DNA from 3 places in the Amycolatopsis sp. lyj-112 genome. Region 1 is predicted to be linked to each of the others. Evidence: riboswitches for the same ligand, from Rfam matches in the RefSeq annotation. Region 1 holds a riboswitch; each other region holds the start of a gene.
What was found. Region 1 has a riboswitch for S-adenosylmethionine ahead of ACLJRL_RS35735 (aminotransferase class V-fold PLP-dependent enzyme). Riboswitches for the same ligand answer to the same signal wherever they lie in the genome.

Region 2: it holds a riboswitch for S-adenosylmethionine, as region 1 does, so the genes downstream of both, thrC (threonine synthase) here and ACLJRL_RS35735 (aminotransferase class V-fold PLP-dependent enzyme) in region 1, are expected to answer to the same signal.
Region 3: it holds a riboswitch for S-adenosylmethionine, as region 1 does, so the genes downstream of both, ACLJRL_RS07345 (methionine ABC transporter ATP-binding protein) here and ACLJRL_RS35735 (aminotransferase class V-fold PLP-dependent enzyme) in region 1, are expected to answer to the same signal.

The regions. Positions count from the first base shown of each region.
Region 1 covers NZ_JAJPWS010000016.1:164,471-170,786, forward strand. The annotation lists gene ACLJRL_RS35715 (penicillin-binding transpeptidase domain-containing protein) at 1-1,079, shown strand, start outside; gene ACLJRL_RS35720 (ArsR/SmtB family transcription factor) at 1,123-1,806, shown strand; gene ACLJRL_RS35725 (potassium/proton antiporter) at 1,918-3,396, shown strand; gene ACLJRL_RS35730 (M23 family metallopeptidase) at 3,538-4,215, shown strand; SAM riboswitch class IV at 4,390-4,504, shown strand; gene ACLJRL_RS35735 (aminotransferase class V-fold PLP-dependent enzyme) at 4,537-5,913, shown strand; gene lspA (signal peptidase II) at 5,980-6,316, shown strand, end outside.
Region 2 covers NZ_JAJPWS010000006.1:141,102-147,417, forward strand. The annotation lists gene ACLJRL_RS21835 (VOC family protein) at 1-68, opposite strand, end outside; partial or broken gene ACLJRL_RS21840 (DMT family transporter) at 92-969, opposite strand; gene rpsT (30S ribosomal protein S20) at 1,325-1,585, shown strand; gene holA (DNA polymerase III subunit delta) at 1,826-2,809, opposite strand; SAM riboswitch class I at 2,945-3,077, shown strand; gene thrC (threonine synthase) at 3,089-4,354, shown strand; gene ACLJRL_RS21860 (ComEC/Rec2 family competence protein) at 4,371-6,316, opposite strand, start outside.
Region 3 covers NZ_JAJPWS010000002.1:119,068-125,383, reverse strand. The annotation lists gene rsmA (16S rRNA (adenine(1518)-N(6)/adenine(1519)-N(6))-dimethyltransferase RsmA) at 1-792, shown strand, start outside; SAM riboswitch class I at 1,109-1,199, shown strand; gene ACLJRL_RS07345 (methionine ABC transporter ATP-binding protein) at 1,411-2,421, shown strand; gene ACLJRL_RS07340 (4-(cytidine 5'-diphospho)-2-C-methyl-D-erythritol kinase) at 2,543-3,508, shown strand; gene ACLJRL_RS07335 (ABC-F family ATP-binding cassette domain-containing protein) at 3,575-5,347, shown strand; gene ACLJRL_RS07330 (fatty acyl-AMP ligase) at 5,399-6,316, shown strand, end outside.

The DNA of each region.
Region 1 (6,316 bases):
ACCGCGACGGCAAGGCGCTCGTCGGCGGGGACGCCGGCGGGGTCGCGCCGATCCTGCAGGGCGCGTTGAGCGAGGTCGCGTCCGGGCAGGGCGGTGGCGGGACCGCGGCGAGCGTCGCCATCTCGCGGGTGGACGCCTCCGGTAAGCCGGTCGAGACACTCTTCGGTCAGCCGAAGGAGACCGACAAACCGCTGGTTTCGACGCTGAGCGTGGCGAGCCAGAACGCCGCGCAGAAGGCCGTCGACGGCTATCAGGGGTCCGCGATCATCGTCGCGATGAAGACCGGCGGCGACATCCTGGCGGTCGCCCAGAACGCCGCGGCCGGGAACCAGCCGAAGGCGCTGAGCGGCCTGTATGCGCCCGGTTCGGCCTTCAAGATCGCCACGGCGACAGCGGCGCTGCAGCAGGGCGGCGTTTCCGTCGACGCGCAGGTCGCCTGCCCGGGCAGTGAACAGATCGGGACCCGCACCCTCAAGAACGACAACGGGTTCGAGCTGGGGACCGTCTCGCTGAAGACGGCGTTCGCGGCCTCGTGCAACACGACCTTCGGGCGGCTCGCGGGTCAGCTGCCCCGGGACGGCCTCGCGAAGGCGGCGACCCAGTTCGGCCTCAACGCCGACTTCGAGATCCCGGGGCTGTCCACCGAGACCGGCAAGGTGGAGGCCTCCGGCAGCGGCGATGAGCAGGTCGAGGCCGGGATCGGCCAGGGACGGGTGCAGGTCAGCCCGCTCGGCGCGGCGCTCATGGCGGCCACGGTCGCGGCCGGGAAACCGGTGGTGCCGAAGCTGTGGCAGGGGCTCGAGACCACTGTCAACACCGGTTATCAGGCCCCGTCGGCCGGAGTGCTGAACCAGGTCCGGGCGATGATGCGCGAGGTCTGCACGACAGGGACGGCGAAGGCGCTGAAGGGCAGCGGAGCCGTTTTCGGCAAGACCGGGACCGCGCAGTTCGGCTCCGGTGTCGACGCCAACGGCTGGTTCGTCGGCTATCGCGGAGACGTCGCCTTCGCGGTGATGCTCGAAGGCTCCAACGATTCCAAGCCCGCGGTGCAGCTGGCGGCGAAGTTCCTGGCGGGCTGACATTTCGGTCCCGGCCGAAGCGGTGGTCTTCTACGGTGAACGCATGGAGACGATCGCCTTGGCCGAGGTCGCGGCCGTGCTCGCCGACCCGAGCCGCGCGTCGATGTGCCTCGCGTTGCTCGACGGGCGTGCCTGGACGGTGACCGAGCTGGCCGGAGCGGCGAAGGTGGCCGCGTCGACCGCCAGCGAACACGTCACGAAGCTGACCGACGCCGGGTTCGTCGTGCGGGTCAAACAGGGGCGGCACCGGTACGTCCGGATCGCCGATCCCCGGGTGGCGGAGCTGATCGAGCATCTGGCGCAGCACGCCGAACATCGCCCGGTGCAGGGATTGCGCTCGTCGGTCCGGGTGAAGCGGCTCGAATTCGCCCGGACCTGCTACGACCACCTCGCCGGGACGGTCGGGGTCGCGTTGCGGGACGGGATGCTCACCGCCGGGCTGGTCGACGAGGCCGACGGCCTGACGCTGACCGGCCGTGGGCGCGAAGTGCTCGGCGCGCTCGGGGTGGAGATCGCCGACAGCCGACGCCCGATGCTGCGCGACTGTCTGGATTGGACGGTCCGGCGTGATCATTTGGCGGGACGTGTCCCGGCGGCGTTACTGTCTCACGGAGTGAGTGCCGGCTGGTTGTCGCGTGAGGGCAACCGGGCGGTGAAAGTCCTGCCTGCGGCGGAAAGGCCGTTCGCCGACCTCGGCGTCGACCTTCCGGCGCTGCGCAGTCCGTAGAGGACAGTCTGTAACACAGCCTTTCCGGACGGTTTGCGACCGGTACACGATCGAGTGACGACCGTCGCCTCACTATTCTGGAGCCCTCACGGCGACCGGACGGGAGGCGACATGGAGCAGCTCCCGCTCATTCTGGGTACCGGCGGTGCCGTGCTCCTCGTCGCGGTGATCGCCGTCCGGGTGTCGATCCGGGTCGGCCTGCCTTCGCTGCTGCTCTATCTGGGCATGGGTGTTCTGCTCGGCGAAGCCGGGTTCGGCATCCAGTACGACAACCCCGAACTCACCCAGTCGCTCGGCCTCGCCGCGTTGGTGATGATCCTCAGCGAAGGTGGTCTCACCACACGGTGGAGCGCGGTGAAACCCTCGCTGGGCATCGGAATCGCACTGTCCACAGTGGCCGTCGTGGTGAGTATCGCGGTCACCGGCGCCGCTCTGCACTGGCTGCTGGGCCTCGACTGGCGGATGGCGTTGCTGTGGGGCGCGGTGCTCGCGTCGACCGACGCCGCCGCGGTCTTCTCCGTCCTGAGATCGGCGGGTGTCGGGAAGCGGCTCGTCGGCGCGCTGGAGATCGAGTCGGGGATCAACGACGCCCCGGCCTACATCGCCGTCGTCGTGCTGGCCGAGGGCACGACCATCGACTGGTCGCTGCCGCTGCTGGTGGTCTACGAACTCGCCGCCGGGCTGGTGATCGGCCTGGCCTTCGGCTGGTTCGGCGCGCAGGCACTCCGGCGGGCCGCGCTCCCGGCGACCGGCCTGTATCCGCTGGCCACGGTCGCGGTCTGCGTCGTGGCGTACTCGAGCGGGCAGCTCGCGCACGCCTCCGGACTGCTCGCCACCTACGTCGCCGCGCTGGTGCTGGGGAATTCGAAGCTGCCGCACCGCTCGGACACGCTGTCGTTCGCCGAAGGGCTCGGCTGGCTCGCGCAGATCGGGCTCTTCGTGCTGCTGGGCCTGTTCGCCTCGCCGAGCAGGATCTTCGAGAGCCTGGTCCAGGGCCTGGTCGCGGGCGCCGTCGTGCTGCTGCTCGCCCGCCCGCTGTCGGTGATGCTGTCGGCTCTGCCGTTCAAGATCCCCTGGCGAGATCAGGTGTTCCTGTCGTGGGCCGGGCTACGCGGTGCCGTGCCGATCGTGCTCGCGCTGATCCCGCTCTCCTCCGGGGTGCCGGGGGCGCAAGAACTGGTCGACGCGGTGTTCGTGCTGGTCATCGTGCTGACGTTGCTGCAAGGTGCGACGCTGAGCCCGCTCGCGAGGATCCTCGGGCTGGCGCAACGCGGCGAAGTGCACGAGATCGAGGTCGACTCCGCGCCGCTCGACGAGATGGGCGCCGAACTCCTGCAGGTCCGCATCCACTCCGGGTCGAAGATGCACGGCGTCTACCTGGCGGAACTGCGGCTGCCGGTGGGCGCGACGATCAGCCTGCTCGTCCGGGACGGCACCGGCTTCACGCCCAACAAGGACACCCGGCTGCAGGAACGAGATCAGTTACTCGTCGTGACCACCTCTGAGGCGCGCGACGCGGCCGAACGACGCCTGCGGGCCGTCGACCGGGCCGGTCGCCTCGCCAGGTGGAAGGGCGAATCCGGCCAGTAGGTCACGAACTCGCACCAGCCTTTAGTCGGTTGATCACGAAAATTTCTCTACAATTAGTTCACTTTGTACTCCTTTTGGATTACCTTCCCCGCAATTGACTCCATCGAATGGGTGAGTGTCACGGGGTAAGGAGTACGCAAGGTGACGAAGCTTCCTACGCGATTCGCCGGTCTGGGGGCCGTGGCCGTTCTCGTCGGGGTGGTTCTTTCGACCCCTGCGGCGGCCGCGGGTGCGTTCCCGGCGTTCGGGCTGCCGTTCGAGACCGGACAGTCGCTCTACTCGGCGGGGATCCACTCCGACAACGGGTCCACCGGCGTGAAGAACGCCATCGACTTCAGCCCCGCGGACAAGACCGTGCGCGCGCCGCTGGCGGGCACCGTCCGGATCCAGCACTGCGACGGCGGCGACTGGGTGACCATCGACCACGCCGACGGCTGGCGCACCGGGTACTACCACATCGAGGGCATTTCGGTGACCGACGGTCAGCAGGTCGTGCCTGGTGACGCCCTCGGCCGGACCGGGAACGCGCTGCCCTGTGGCGGCAGCAGTACCGGCGCCCACGTGCACTTCACCCTGTGGAGCCTGCCCACCGCGGTGGCGAACGGTGACTCGCGCGACTTCGGCGTCGGCGCGGGCAACTGGAACGGCGTGTCCTACGACGACCTCTCGACCAAGGTCGCCGACGCCCACGGCGAGGCGGTGAACGGCAAGACCTTCGGCGACTGGCAGTTCACCGAGGGCACCGATCAGTACTCGGGTACCGCGACCCAGGTTTCGTCCCGCGCCACCGTTTCCCTCCCCGGCCGATTCCGCATCTGACCTCGCATCTGACCTCCCGCGTTTCGTCCTCTACTTGCGGTACTTGTCTGTGCAACTACCGCAAGTAGAGGACTAATTGCGGGGTTCTTTTCGCTTGCGGAAAGCGTGAGCGGCGTCTCAACATGCGGGCAAGGGGTGGCTTGATCCCACCGGCATCGGCTAACTTCGTTCTTAGGTCACGAGTGTCAGCGTCAAGCCCCGGCTAGCTGACCGGCAACCCTCCTTCCGCGGTGGGGTGCCCCGGGTGAGGACCTGGCTCGTCGCGTGGTGCGACGGGCAAGCGCGGGATCCTCGTCGGGTCCCCAGGCCCGGAGGATGACGATGACTCTCGCTCTCGAACGCACCAACGCCCCCGCCGCGAACACCGGCGATGTCGCGGAAACCGTTGCCACGCAGGAAATCCCGACCGTCGCCTGCGCCGATCTGCGGGTCCCGCTCGTCACCGGCGGCGACATCGGCTACGCCAACCTCGACCACGCGGCGAGCGCGCCGTGCCTGGACACCGTGCGGCGCGCCGTCGACGAGTTCCTTCCCTGGTACGCCAGCGTGCACCGCGGCGCCGGGTTCGCCTCGCAGGTCTCCACCAAGCTTTACGAGCGCACGCGGGGAATCCTGCGCGAGTTCGTGGACGCCCGCACGACCGACGCCGTCGTGTTCACCCGCAACACCACCGATTCCTTCAACCTCCTCGCGCGCAGCCTGCCGAAGCACACGTCCGTCGTCGTGTTCGACACCGAGCACCACGCCGCGCTGCTGCCGTGGAAGGGTCCGAACGTCCGCCGGATCGAGACCCCTCGCACGCGTCTCGCCGCGGTGTCCGCTGTGGACGAAGCACTCGCCGGCTGCCCCCAGGGACCGCGTCTGGTCGTCATCACCGGCGCGTCCAACGTGACCGGGGAACTGTTGCCCGTCAAGGAGATCGCCGCCGTCGCGCGTCAGCACGGCGCCCGGATCGCGCTCGACGCCGCACAGCTGGCGCCGCACCGCGAAATCTCTTTGCGCAAGCTCGACGTCGACTACATCGCGCTCTCCGGGCACAAGCTCTACGCGCCTTTCGGTGCGGGCGCGCTGATCGGCCGCGCCGACTGGCTGCGCGCCGCCCAGCCGTACCTCGCCGGCGGCGGCGCGACCAAGCTCGTCACCCGTGACTCCGAAGACCTCGGCGTCGTCTGGAACGCCGGCCCCGAGCGGCACGAAGCCGGTTCCCCCAACACTGTCGGCGTCTACGCCCTCGGTGTCGCCTGCGAGACGCTGGCCGGGAACTGGGACGCGATCGTCGCCCACGAGGACGAACTGCTGGCGCGGCTGCGTCGCGGTCTCGCCGGTATCCCCGGTTTCGCCGAACTGCGGCTGTTCGACGCGCCTGTCGACCGGGTCGGCACCCTGAGCTTCGTCGTCGACGGCTTCGATCCCGGCTGGCTCGCCGCGGTCCTTTCCGCGGAATACGGCATCGGCGTGCGGGACGGCGCGTTCTGCGCGCACGTCGCGACCAAGCGGCTGATCTCCGCCGCCGGTTCGCGGGGACAGCAGGCCGTCCGGGTCAGCCTCGGCCTCGGCAGCACCGCCGAGCACGTGGACCGGGTCGTGCTGGCGCTGCGCCAGATCGTCGCCCGTGGCGCCCGCTGGCAGTACGAGAAGCCGGACGGCCGCTGGGTGCCGGAGTCGGACCCGCGGGAGCTCCCCCCTTTCTGCGCCTGACCGATGCCGCGCAGGCCGAAGGCGGCCGCCGAGGGGACCTGAACACGCTCCGTGGACAATAGGGGAGTGAGTACAGAGCCCGAGACCGCGCCACCGGCGCCGTCGCTGCCGAAGAAGCGCGTCGGTGTGGTGTTCGTCGTCGCCGCGGTGCTGTGGGGGCTGGACCTCCTCACCAAGCAGCTCGCCGTGGCCAACCTGGAGGGCAAGGAGCCGGTCGAGTTCCTCGGCGGGCTCGTCTACTTCCAGCTGGTGCGCAACCCCGGCGCCGCCTTCTCGATGGCGACCGGGCTGACCTGGGTGCTCGCGCTGGTCGCGGCCGCCGTCGTGGTCGCCATCGTCTGGCTGTCCCGGCGGTTGCGCTCGGTCGGCTGGGCGATCGGGCTCGGGCTGGTGCTGGCGGGTG
Region 2 (6,316 bases), on a different contig from region 1:
CGATAGAACGCCGTCGTCACGTCGAGGTCCTTCGGGTGGATCAGCACCCTGCTGCTCAGCACGTCCATGGCTCAATCCTTACCGGATGCGTTCAGGCGATCGCAATCGCGGCGATGCCCGCGAGCACGACCACCGACCCGGCCAGCCTGCGGACGGCGTTCGCCTCCCCCAGCACCAGCCAGGCGGCCAGCCCGCCGAGGACGATGCTCAGCTCCCGAGCGGGTGCGACCAAGCTCACCGGGGCGATCTGGAGGGCGTAGAGGACCAGCAGGTAGGCGACCGGCGACAGAAGACCGACGATCAGGACTTCGCGCTTGTGCTCCCGCCAAAGCCACGAGACCTCTTCGCGGTCCTTCAGCGCGTACGGCGCCAGAAGCAGGCTCTGCACGATCGCCCCGGTCCCGAAGTAGACGATGGCGGCACCCCGAGCCCGGTGACCGAATGCGCGTCCCACAGCGTGTAGGCGGCGATCGTCAGCCCGGTCAGCAATCCGTACGCCACCCCTTTCCGGCGGGCCGTGCGGTCGGCGGCGTCGGCATCCGCCGGTGCCCGCCCGGTACCGATGACCAGTACCCCGGCGATCACGAGGAACGCCCCCAGCAGACCGAGCGGCCCCGGCCGCTCACCGAGCAGCACGACGGCCGCGAGCACCGAGATCAACGGGCCGGTGCCGCGGGCGAGGGGATACACGACGGACAGATCACCGACGGCGTAACCGCGCTGGAGGACGACCCCATAGGTGATGTGCAGCACCGCGGTGACCGCGGCGGCGAACAGCCAGGTCCACTGTGGACGCTGGGGCTCGATGGCGAGCGAGACCGCCATGACGGGAACGAGCACTACGGCGGACAGGCTGTAATACGCCCAGACGAACCGGGCACCACCGCGGCGGATCCGTTTGGCGGCCAGATTCCAGGCCGCGTGGATGACGGCGGCGATGAGGACCAACGACAGGGCGGTGGCGTTCACTGCGGACCTTTCCACTTTCCACGCATGCGGAAAGCCGGGTCCTCCAGGCTTTTGTCCCGTCAGATGAACGGCGGCGCTTCCGGCCCCGCCGATGGTGCCGCTCGGACCTGTCCCGCCTGCCCTGATTGTGTGGATCGCTGAACGCGGACCGGCGGCGGAACCCTAGGCACTACGATCTTCACCGTACCGCAGCCACCCTCCCGAGGCGGCCGCGATCACTACCGGGACGGCTGTTAAGCTGGCCGTTCACCGTCGTGTGGCATTCCGCAATGGAGGAAACCCGCGCCGCTTCCGAGCGCGCAGGGCCGTTCACAACGCGGCGGTGAACCACCGAGATACCAAGAGGAGCGCCCCCGTGGCCAACATCAAGTCGCAGATCAAGCGCATCACGACCAACGAGAAGGCGCGTCAGCGCAACCAGGCGATCCGGTCCTCGGTGAAGACCGCGGTCCGCAAGGTCCGCGAAGCCACCGACTCCGGTGACAAGGCCAAGGCCCTGGAGGCGCAGAAGGACGCGGCCCAGAAGCTGGACAAGGCCGTGACCAAGGGCGTTCTCCACGCCAACCAGGCCGCCAACAAGAAGTCCGCGATCGCGAAGCGCGTGAATTCTCTTTAATCGCGCGCTGACGTAAACGCGCCGAAGGGGCGTCGAACCGCTTGTCACTCACGTGGCGCGGGGAGGCGCCCCTTCATCGCGTTTACGTGGGCCTTCGGCCCGAAAGAGGCGCGCGACGGGTGAAGTCTCACCGTCGCGCTGGCGCGCTTCCGGTGAGACAGTCCGCCGGTCCAGATGTGGAGTGCGTTGCGTGTCGGGCTCGGTCCGGCGAGTGGTGTGACTCGGTACCGTCGGGCGGCGTCAGCGTGGGGTGCCGTGGGCGGCGATGATTTCCAGGACGGCGCGCTCGATGGCGTATTCGGGGTCCGCCGCCGCTCCCTTGACCTCGGCGTTCAGGCGGGCGACGACCCGCATGGCGGTGGCGAGGCCGTCCTGCCCCCAGCCTCGGGCCTGCCCCTGCGCCTTGCGCACCTTCCACGGCGGCATCCCCAGCTCACCGGCCATCTGGTTCGGGTTCCCGCGCCCGGCCCCGGACACCCGCGCGATCGTGCGGACGGCGTCGGCGAGAGCGTCCGCGACCAGCACGTACGGGACACCCAGTTGCATCGCCCAGCGCAGCGCCTCCAGCGCGGCCGCCATGTCTCCGCCGACGGCCTTCTCGGCGACGGCGAACCCGTTCACGTCCGCGCGGCCCCGGTGATAGCGGCGCACGGCCTGCTCGTCGACCGTGCCCCCGGCGTCCGCGACAAGCTGGGTCGCGGCCGAGGACAGCTCGCGCAGATCCGAGCCGACGGCGTCGATCAACGCCAGCACGGCCGCGCCGTCGATCTTCCCGCCCACCCGGCGAACTTCGTTGCGGACAAAGGATTCCCGCTCAGCGGCTTTGGTCAGCTTCGCGCATTCGACGATCTCCGCCCCGGCCTTCTTCAGGGCACCCGGCAACGCCTTCGCGGCCTTGCTTCGGCCGCCTCCGCTGTGCACGACGACGAGAACGATGCCTTCGGCGGGCGACTTGACGTAGGCCATCACCCCGTCGGAGAGCTCCTGCGAGATGTCGTGCGCGGACTCGATGACGATGACCCGGCCTTCGGCGAACAGCGAGGGGCTGACCATCTCCGCGAGGGCGGGGACTGTGAGGTCGGACACCCGGATCCGGGTGAGGTCCGCGGTCGGATCGGCCGCTTTGGCCGCGTCCGAAGCGCCGCGGACAGCGCGTTCGATCAGCAGCTCTTCCTCGCCGAGGACCAGGACCAGCGGCGATGGGGCGGAAGCTTGCGTCGTCACGGTGACGATCCTGCCACTCCTCTTCTCGCGTGCTTTGTCCGGTGACGTGTTCCGGGCACGGTGGCCCGACCCCGGCACCATGTCGTACGGTGTAACCGAGGCGACGCGATCTTGTGCGTGCCGACAATCGAATACCGCTCATCCAGAGGGGCAGAGGGAACGGCCCGATGAAGCCCCGGCAACCGGCGTCAGCCTGTCATCCCGCGATCGCGGGGTAGCTGACGATCACGGTGCCAATTCCGGCCCGCCTCGGCGGGGCAGATGAGGAAGGACCTCGTGATGACCGCAACCCTCGGAACGACCTCCACCACCAAGACCCCGGACCTCGGACCGGCCGTCGAACTGGTGTCGAAGGAAGAGGGACACCGGCAGCCGCTCGCCCCCGAATTCGTTTCCGCCGAAGACTTCTCGCCGCTCGAGGTCGCCTACGACTTCGGCCGTGTGCGCCGTGAGGACATCGAAGCCGGACCGAACAACATCTGGCGCTACAAGAAGCTCCTCCCGGTGCCTTCGAACGTCGAAGAGATCCCCAACACCGAGCCCGGTGCAACGCGGCTCGTCCAGGCCGACAGGCTGGCGAAGGCGTTGGGCGTCAAGAAGGTCTGGGTGAAGGACGACACCGGCAACCCCACGCACTCGTTCAAGGACCGCGTGGTCGCGGTCGCGCTGGCGGCCGCCCGCGAGTTCGGATTCGAAGTGCTCGCCTGTCCGTCGACAGGAAACCTGGCCAACGCGGTCGCCTCCGCCGCGGCCCGCGCCGGCTGGCGGTCGGTCGTGCTGATCCCGAAGAGCCTCGAGCGCGCCAAGATCCTCACCACCGCCGTGTACGACGGTGACCTGATTGCCGTCGACGGCAACTACGACGACGTGAACCGGCTCGCCACTCAGCTCGCCTCCGAGCAGGAGAGCTGGGCGTTCGTCAACGTGAACGTCCGGCCCTACTACTCGGAAGGCTCCAAGACGCTGGCCTTCGAGGTCGCCGAGCAGCTCGGCTGGCGGATTCCCCCGCAGATCGTGGTGCCGATCGCCTCCGGTTCCCAGCTCACCAAGGTGGACAAGGGTTTCCGCGAGTTCGGCCAGCTCGGCCTCGTCGAAGAGACGCCGTACAAGGTGTTCGGCGCGCAGGCCACCGGCTGCTCCCCCGTCTCGGCCGCGTTCCGCGCGGGCCACGACGTGGTCCAGCCGGTCAAGCCGGACACGATCGCCCGGTCGCTGGCGATCGGCAACCCGGCCGACGGCCCCTACGTCCTCGACGTGGTCAACCGCACCGGCGGCGCGATCGAAGACGTCACCGACGAAGAGGTCGTCGAAGGCATCCGGCTGCTGGCCCGCACCGAAGGCATCTTCACCGAAACCGCCGGTGGAGTCACCGTGGCGACGGCCAAGAAGCTCCTCGCGGCGGGCAAGCTCGACCCGGACACCGAGATCGTGCTGCTGATCACCGGTGACGGCCTCAAGACGCTCGACGCCATCGAGGACAAGGTCGGCCCGAAGGCCACCGTCTCGGCCTCCGCCGACGCGGTCCGCGAGGCACTCGGCATCTGAGTTCCGTCGGCCCGCCTCAGGAACGAGGCGGGCCACGGGGCTCACCCCGGCGCACCAGGGCGAGACCTCGCGTGTCGGCGACGACCGCGGTGTCGCCGTCCGTGTCCGTCCTCGCGATCGTGGCACCGACGGCCGTCAGGTTGTCCAAAGTGGACTTGTTCGGGTGGCCGTACGTGTTCCCGGCACCGACACTCACCAGCGCCACTCGTGGCGCGACGGCGTTGAGGAAATCCGGTGCCGTGTAACGGCTTCCGTGGTGCGGAACCTTCAGGATCTCGGCATGCAGGTCCCTCCCTTCGGCCAGCAGGTCTGCCTGCGCGGCCAGTTCGACGTCGCCGGTCAGCAACACCCGGCCCGCCGGAGTCGCGGCCCGCAGGACGACCGAGCCGTTGTTGATCACCGTCCCGTCCTGCTCGACGGCCGATCGCCGCGTGACGTAGTGGGGCCCCAGTACGTCCAGTGACAGCCCCGGCCATTCGAGCCGCTGCCCGATCCCCAGTTCCAGCAAGGGAATCCCCCGACGCGCCGTCTCGTCGGCGACCTGCTGCCACGCCCACGCGGGGGCCCGGCCGGGCCCGACGGCGACCGCTCCGACCGAACGGCCCTCGAAGACCGATTCGAGACCGCCGACGTGGTCGGCGTGCAGGTGACTCAGGACGACCAGCGGGACCCGGTCCACACCGAGCCTGCTCAAGCACTCATCCACCGGCCCGGGTTCCGGTCCGGTGTCGACCACCACCGCCCTCCCCCGCTCGGCCGTGGCGAGGACGACGGCGTCGCCTTGCCCGACGTCGCAGGCGACGGCGCTCCACGCCGCCGGTGGCCACGCCGGGGCCAGCACCCGCACCGGGACGAAGACGAGAAGGCCACCGGCCAGTGCGATCGCCAGCAGGATCCGCGCGTGACGAAGCCGGATGGCGACCAGAAGCACCGCGAGCAGCCCGGCCGCCAGCAGCCCGCCCCACCAGCCACCGGGCCAGTCCACGACCGCTCCCGGTGCCCGGGCGCCGTGACGGGCCACGGTGATCAGCCAGCTCGCTTCGGGCTCGGTCAGGCGGACCAGCAACCGGCCCGCCGACGGCCACCACGGCCCGATGACGGTGGCGAGCACGCCGAACACCGTGGCCGGAGCGACCACCGGCGCGGCGAGCACGTTGGTCACGATCGAGACGAGGCTGACCGTCCCCGCCATGCCCGCGATGACCGGCGCCGTCATCACGAACGCGGCCAGCGGGACGGCCAGTCCCTCCGCGTAGCCGGACGGCACACCGCGGCCGACCAGCCACTCGGCCCACCGCGGGGCCAGCAGCACCAGCCCGGCGGTGGCCAGCACCGACAGGGCGAAACCGAAGTCGGCGGCCATCGCGGGATCGACGACCACCAGCCCGGCCACCGCGAAGGCGAGGGCGGGCAGCGCCGAACCCCGGCGGCCGAGTGCGAGCGCCAGCAGCCCGACGGCCCCCATCACCCCGGCACGGAGCACGCTGGGTGCGGGCCCGGCGAGGACCACGAACCCGGCGAGCCCCGCCGCGGCGGCCGCGGCGGACGTCCGCGGCCCGACCCGCAGCACCCTCAGCAGGAGAAGGATCGAGCCGCAGACGATCGCCACGTTCCCACCGCTCACGGCCATCAGGTGGGACATGCCGGAGTCGGTGAACTCACGCTCGACCCTCGGGGACAGCGTGCTCGTGTCCCCCACGACCAGTCCGGGCACCAGACCGGCCTCCTCCTCCGGGAGCACGGCACACAGCTCCCGGAGGCCGGCGCGCAGCGATTCCGCGGCTCGCTGCCACCAGGGCACCGGCCCGAGGCTCACCGGCGGGCCTCGCACCGAGAGGACCGCGACCGTCAGTTCGGCCCCCTTGGCCGGTGCGAGCCGTCCGGCGGCGGTGACCTGCTGCCCGGGCAGCAGGTCGGTCCACCCTTCGGCGGGAGCGAGCAGAAGGATCCGGCCGGCCGAAT
Region 3 (6,316 bases), on a different contig from region 1:
GAGCTGGACGTACGTCCGACCAAGAAGCTCGGCCAGAACTTCGTGCACGACCCCAACACCGTCCGCCGCATCGTCGAGCTTTCCGGAGTCGGTGAAGGCGATGTGGTGCTCGAGGTCGGGCCGGGGCTCGGCTCGCTGACGCTCGGGCTGCTCGCGGCCGGTGCCGAGGTCGTCGCGGTCGAGATCGACCCCGTGCTCGCCGGACGTCTGCCGGAAACCGTGGCCGAGCGGGGCGGTGCCGAAAAGCTGACCGTCGTTCGGGCGGATGCCCTGCGGGTGACGGCGGCAGACCTGCCGGGGCAGCCGACGGCGCTCGTGGCGAACCTGCCGTACAACGTCGCTGTCCCCGTCGTGCTCCACCTGCTCGCCGAGCTGCCGTCACTGACCAGCGGACTCGTGATGGTCCAGACCGAGGTCGCCGACCGGATGGCCGCCGGCCCGGGAAGCCGGACCTACGGCATACCCAGTGTCAAGCTCGCCTGGTACGGAAAGGCGCGCAAGGTCGCTGCGGTGCCTCGTTCGGTGTTCTGGCCCGTGCCGAACGTCGACTCCGCCTTGGTCGCCTTCGAACGCGGCGAAGTGGTGTCGTCTGTTGAGCGAGGTCGCCTGTTCGCAGTCGTCGACGCCGCTTTCTCGCAGCGGCGGAAGACCTTGCGTGCGGCGTTGGCTTCCTGGGCCGGTTCGGCTGAACGTGCTGGACAACTGCTCGAGAAGGCCGGCATCGACCCCAAGACCCGCGGGGAGCAGTTGGACGTTCATCAGTTCGCTCGGATCGCCGCCGCGGCTGACTGACGGGGTAGCCGGCGGAGGCGAGTGTCGGCGGTCTACGCAGGTCGTCGCGCCGGAGGTCCTTGGTCCAAACCTCGTGGCGGGTGTGGTCGAGACCGCACGGACGCGGATGTCGACAGAGGTCAGTACGGCTGCGTGAATGGTCGTCACGAGCGTCCTGCTTCCGGCCTGTCTCTGCAGGCAGAGGCCTTGATTCGAATCGTGAACATCCGCTGTCATCCCAGAATATGGATGGCTGATCCTGTATTATGGACGCGACCAGTCGTGTGATCTGCGCCTACGCGCTTGCTTTCATCTAGTGAGATCGGTTTTACTCAGTAAGCCATCCCGAGCGACTGAGAGACCTGGCTCGCCGAAGTCGCAGCAACCACCCTCCACAGGGCAGGTGCTACCGCCAGGACCGATGGAGGCTGTGCCTAATGAACAGGGTCACCCACCCGCTCCTGCTGACCAGGCGACGCGTTGTCGACGAAGGTCGCCGCACGGTAAGTGCGTGTCGACGCTCCACCGTTACTGCCTGAGTCTTTTCCCTTTCCTCTGAAAACCGTCCGCTCTGGACGGTTAATCGGTGACGGTTGGCGCGCTCGAAAGAAGCAGCGCCCCATTTGCATGGAGCCCTTCGTGATCACTGTCGAAAACCTGTCCAAGTCCTTTCCCCTCAACGGAAATCCCGTGGTCGCCCTGCGCGACGTCAGCGTGGACATCCAAGCCGGCTCGTTGTTCGGAGTAGTCGGTCCGGCGGGCTCCGGCAAGTCGACCCTCGCTCGTTGCATCGGCCTTCAGGAGCGTCCCGACCGGGGCGTTGTTCGTCTCGACGGCCTCAACACCGGGACCCTCGACGGACGCCGCCTGCGGGAGATCCGCCGTCAGGTCGGGGTCGTCAGCACCAAGCCTGAACTGCTCGCCGAGCGCACCATCGCAGGCAACATCGCTTCTCCGCTCGAGCAGCTGGGCCTCGACGGGCCGCAGCGTCGAAACCGGGTCGGCAACTTGCTCGACCTGGTCGGACTCAGCCAGCGGGCGGGTCAGCGACCGGGCGAACTGACCGAGGGACAGCTGCGCCGGGTGGCGATCGCCAAGGCGCTTGCCGCCGGGCCGGCCGTGCTCCTGGCCGACGACCCGACCGCGGGTGTGCGGCCCGAAGAGTCCGGTGCGGTCTTGACCGTGCTCGACCGTGCGCGTGCCGAACTCGGGGTCACCGTGCTGCTCACCACTCCTGACGCGAGCGTGGTCCGGCGTGTCTGCGACGACGTCGCCGTTCTGGAGTCCGGAGCGATCATCGAGCGCGGGACCGTGCTCGACCTGGTCTCCGACCCGAACAGCCGGACCGCGCAGGCACTGTTGCCCACGATCGAGACCAGCCGGGCGCAGACCGCAAAGTACGACCGAGCCGTGGACGTCGTGCTGGTCGGTTTCGCGTCGGTCGGTGCGCTGCTGCCCGAGGCGGCAGGGCGCTTCGACGTCGAACTCGCCACCATCGGCGGTGGTTTGACCCGGATCGGCGACACCCCGGTCGGGCGTTTCCGTCTCGGTGTGCGCGGCGAGCGCGCGGATGCCGCGCTCGCGTGGATCGCCGAGCGCGGTGGCCACGTGAGCCACCCTGTTCGCGGACCGCAGGGCGTCGCTGCCTGATTTTCTCTCGAATGGGCCGCTCAGGACGAAATCGGTCTTGAGCGGCCCGTTCGTGTCTGACTCGTCCTGTTCGCTTTCTCCTGGTGGCAGCACAAGTGGGGTGGGCACGTAGGCTTGAGGCGTGCTCGCCGTCGTTCCGCCCCCAGTCACCGTCAGGGTTCCCGCCAAGGTCAACTTGCACCTGGCGGTCGGTGACGTACGCCCGGACGGCTACCACGAGCTGGTGACCGTGTTCCAGGCGCTTTCACTGACCGACGAGGTGACCGTCGCGGCCACCGACGATCCCGGCGTCGAGGTCTACGGCGAAGGTGAAGGTTCCGTACCGACCGGCGCCAACAACCTGGCTTGGAAAGCGGCGCAGGCGCTGGCGGCCCACGTCGGTAAGGCAGAGGCCGAATCCAAGGTTCGCGTTGTGTTGCGCAAAGGCATTCCGGTCGCCGGCGGGATGGCCGGGGGCAGTGCCGACGCGGCCGCGACCTTGGTCGGGCTCGCGTCACTCTGGAAACTCGAAATTTCTCGCGATGAACTGGCAGGCATCGCCGCCAAGCTCGGCAGCGACGTTCCTTTCGCGCTCTACGGCGGGACGGCGCTGGGCACGGGGCGTGGTGAGCAGCTGGTGCCGGTGTTGTCCCGGCACACGTTCCACTGGGTGCTGGCGTTCGATCAGCGGGGCCTCTCGACACCGAGGGTGTTCGGCGAGCTGGACAGGCTGCGCGAAGAGGGCAGCCCGCCGCGGATCGGTTCGCACACGCCTGTGGTCGAGGCGCTCGCGTCCGGTGACCCGCGGCAGCTCGCGTTGCTGCTGGGCAATGATCTACAGGCGGCTGCCGTCTCGTTGCGTCCTGGCCTGCGTCGTACCTTGCGGGCGGGAGTCAACGCCGGTGCGCTCGCCGGGACGGTGTCCGGGTCCGGGCCGACCTGCGCGTTTCTGTGCGCGGACGCTCAGTCCGCGGTCGAGGTCGCCGCAGAACTGTCCGGTGCCGGGGTGTGCCGGACGGTCCGTGTCGCGCACGGACCGGTTCCTGGTGCCCGGCTGGTCGGCGGGGATGACGCGCCGCGTCCGACTCCGCCGCGGGTGCACGCGTGACGGTGTCCGAAATGGACATCGACTAATTCGTTGTGGTGCAAGCTTTCGGAAAGGATCGGCTGAGGAATGGCCAACTTGGTCAACCTGGAGTCGGTGAGCAAGTCCTACGGGGTGCGCCCGCTGCTCGACGGTGTTTCGCTCGGAGTGGCGGAGGGACAGCGCATCGGCGTCGTCGGCCTCAACGGGGGTGGAAAGACGACGCTGCTGGAAGTCCTCGCAGGACTCAATGAGCCGGATACGGGGCGGGTCAGTCAGGTCCGGGGCCTGCGGATGGCCGTGGTGACGCAGCGGACCGAACTTCCTGTCGGGAGCACGGTCGGCGATGTCGTGCTGGAGCGCTACGGCGCCGAGCACGAGTGGGCCGCTGACGCGCGTGTCAGGTCCATTATGGATGGTCTGGGGATGACCGCGCTCGGCGTCGACAAGCCGACGGCGAACCTGTCCGGTGGTGAACGGCGCCGGGTCGCTCTGGCCGCGGCGCTCACCGGTGAACTGGACCTGGTGGTCCTCGACGAACCGACCAACCACCTTGACGTCGAAGGTGTGCGCTGGCTGGCGGATCACCTGCTCAACCGCAGGATCGCGGTTGTGGTCGTCACTCACGACCGGTGGTTCCTCGACACCGTGGCGAGTGTGACCTGGGAGGTCTCCAACGGTCGTGTCGAGCAGTACGAAGGTGGCTACGCGGACTGGATCTTCGCGCGGGCGGAGCGGGCGAGGCTGGCCGCGACCGCCGAGGAGAAGCGGCAGAACCTGGCGCGCAAGGAACTCGCGTGGCTGCGCCGCGGTCCGCAGGCAAGGACTTCGAAGCCGCGTTATCGCGTCGAAGCCGCCGAGGCCTTGATTTCCGACGTTCCAGAGCCGCGCGATTCGGTCGAGTTGCAGGCGTTCGCGCGGCGTCGGTTGGGAAAGACAGTGCTGGAACTCGAGGACGCCAGCATGACCGTCGGCGACCGCACGCTGCTCGATCACGTCACGTGGCGGATCGGGCCCGGCGACCGGGTCGGCCTGGTCGGCGTCAACGGGTCGGGCAAGACGACGTTGCTCAAGCTGCTCGGCGGCGACGTGGATCCGATGACGGGCCGTCGCATCGAGGGGAAGACTGTCAGCCTCGCGCACTTGCGCCAGGAACTTGACGACCTGCCGGGTGATCTGCGCGTTCTGCAGGCAATCGAGGAAATCGCCGGAAGGGTCGTGTTCGGCAAGCAGGAGCTGACCGCATCGCAGCTGGCGGAGAAGCTCGGATTCCCCGCGGCGCGACAGTGGACACCGGTCGAAGATCTATCCGGTGGTGAGAGGCGTCGCCTGCAGATGTGCCGGCTTTTGATGGCCGAGCCCAACGTGCTGCTGCTCGACGAGCCGACGAACGACCTGGACATCGACACCTTGCAGCAGCTGGAGGACTTGCTCGACTCGTGGCCGGGCAGCCTCGTCGTCGTCTCGCACGACCGTTACCTGGTGGAACGCGTCTGCGACACGATCGTCGCCTTGTTCGGAGACGGACGCGTGACCCACTTGCCGGGCGGTATCGAGGAGTACCTCGACCGACGGGTCAAGAGCCTTGAGAAGTCGAGTAGCGACAGGAAATCGGCCAACGGGCAGGCCTCCGAGCCGAAGAAGAGCGCTGCGGAGCAGCGGGCGGCTCGAAAGGACCTGTCCCGGCTCGAGCGCAAGCTCGACCAGTTGCATGCCAAGGAGGAGAAGCTGCACGCGGCGCTCCTCGCCGCGGCGACCGATCCGTCGAAGCTCATCGAGTTCAACACCGAACTGAAAGCTGTCGAATCGGAGAAGGACGAGGTCGAGGCGCAGTGGCTCGAGACCTCCGAAGCGCTCGAGTGAGTTCACTCGACGGCGAGCGGGTGTTTCAGAGCGGACAGTAGTGTGACGCGCATGAGTCGGTTCGTGGACACGCTCGTCGCCACCGCGGCGGGGCGAGGTCAGCAGCGGGGAATGGTCACGGGGGAGCCCAAGGAGCCGGTTCGGCGGACCTGGGCCGAGATTCACGAGCAGGCCAAGCGGGTCGCCGGTGGCCTGGTGGCCGGCGGGCTCGAGCCGGGCAAGGCGGTGGCGGTCCTGGCGGCCGCGCCCGCGTTGATCGCGCCGACAGTGCAGGCCGTGTGGCTCGCCGGTGGCAGTGTGACGATGCTGCACCAGCCCACTCAGCGCACCGACCTCGCGGAATGGGCCGAGGACACCGTCCGGGTGCTGCGGATGATCGGGTCCGGGCTGGTTCTGCTCGGTGAGCCGTTCGACCAGCTGGCGCCGGTGCTCGCCGAGCACGACATCGCCTTCCAGGTGATCACCGAACTGCTCGAAGCCAAGCCGCTGGAGGAGGCCGTGCCGACGGCCGAGTCCGACACCGCGCTCTTGCAGCTGACGAGTGGGTCGACGGCCGATCCGAAGGCCGTCCAGATCACTTACGGAAACCTGTACTCGAACGTCAAGGCGATGGTCGATCGCGCCGAGTTCGCTTTCGACGACGACGTGATGGTTTCCTGGCTGCCCACGTTCCACGACATGGGCATGGTCGGCTTCCTGACGGTCCCCATGACGTTCGGTGTCGAACTCGTCAAGATCACGCCGCTCGAGTTCCTGTCAGGCCCGTTGATCTGGCCGCAGCTGATCAGCAAGTACAAGGGCACGACCACGGCCGCGCCGAACTTCGCTTACGCGATCGTGGGCAGGCGGATGGCGCGTGTCGACGACGACAACGCCTACGACCTGTCGAAGCTCCGGATCGCCCTGAACGGGGCCGAGCCCGTCGATGAGACGGCCGTGCAGACGTTCGTCGAGGCGGGGGCGCGGTTC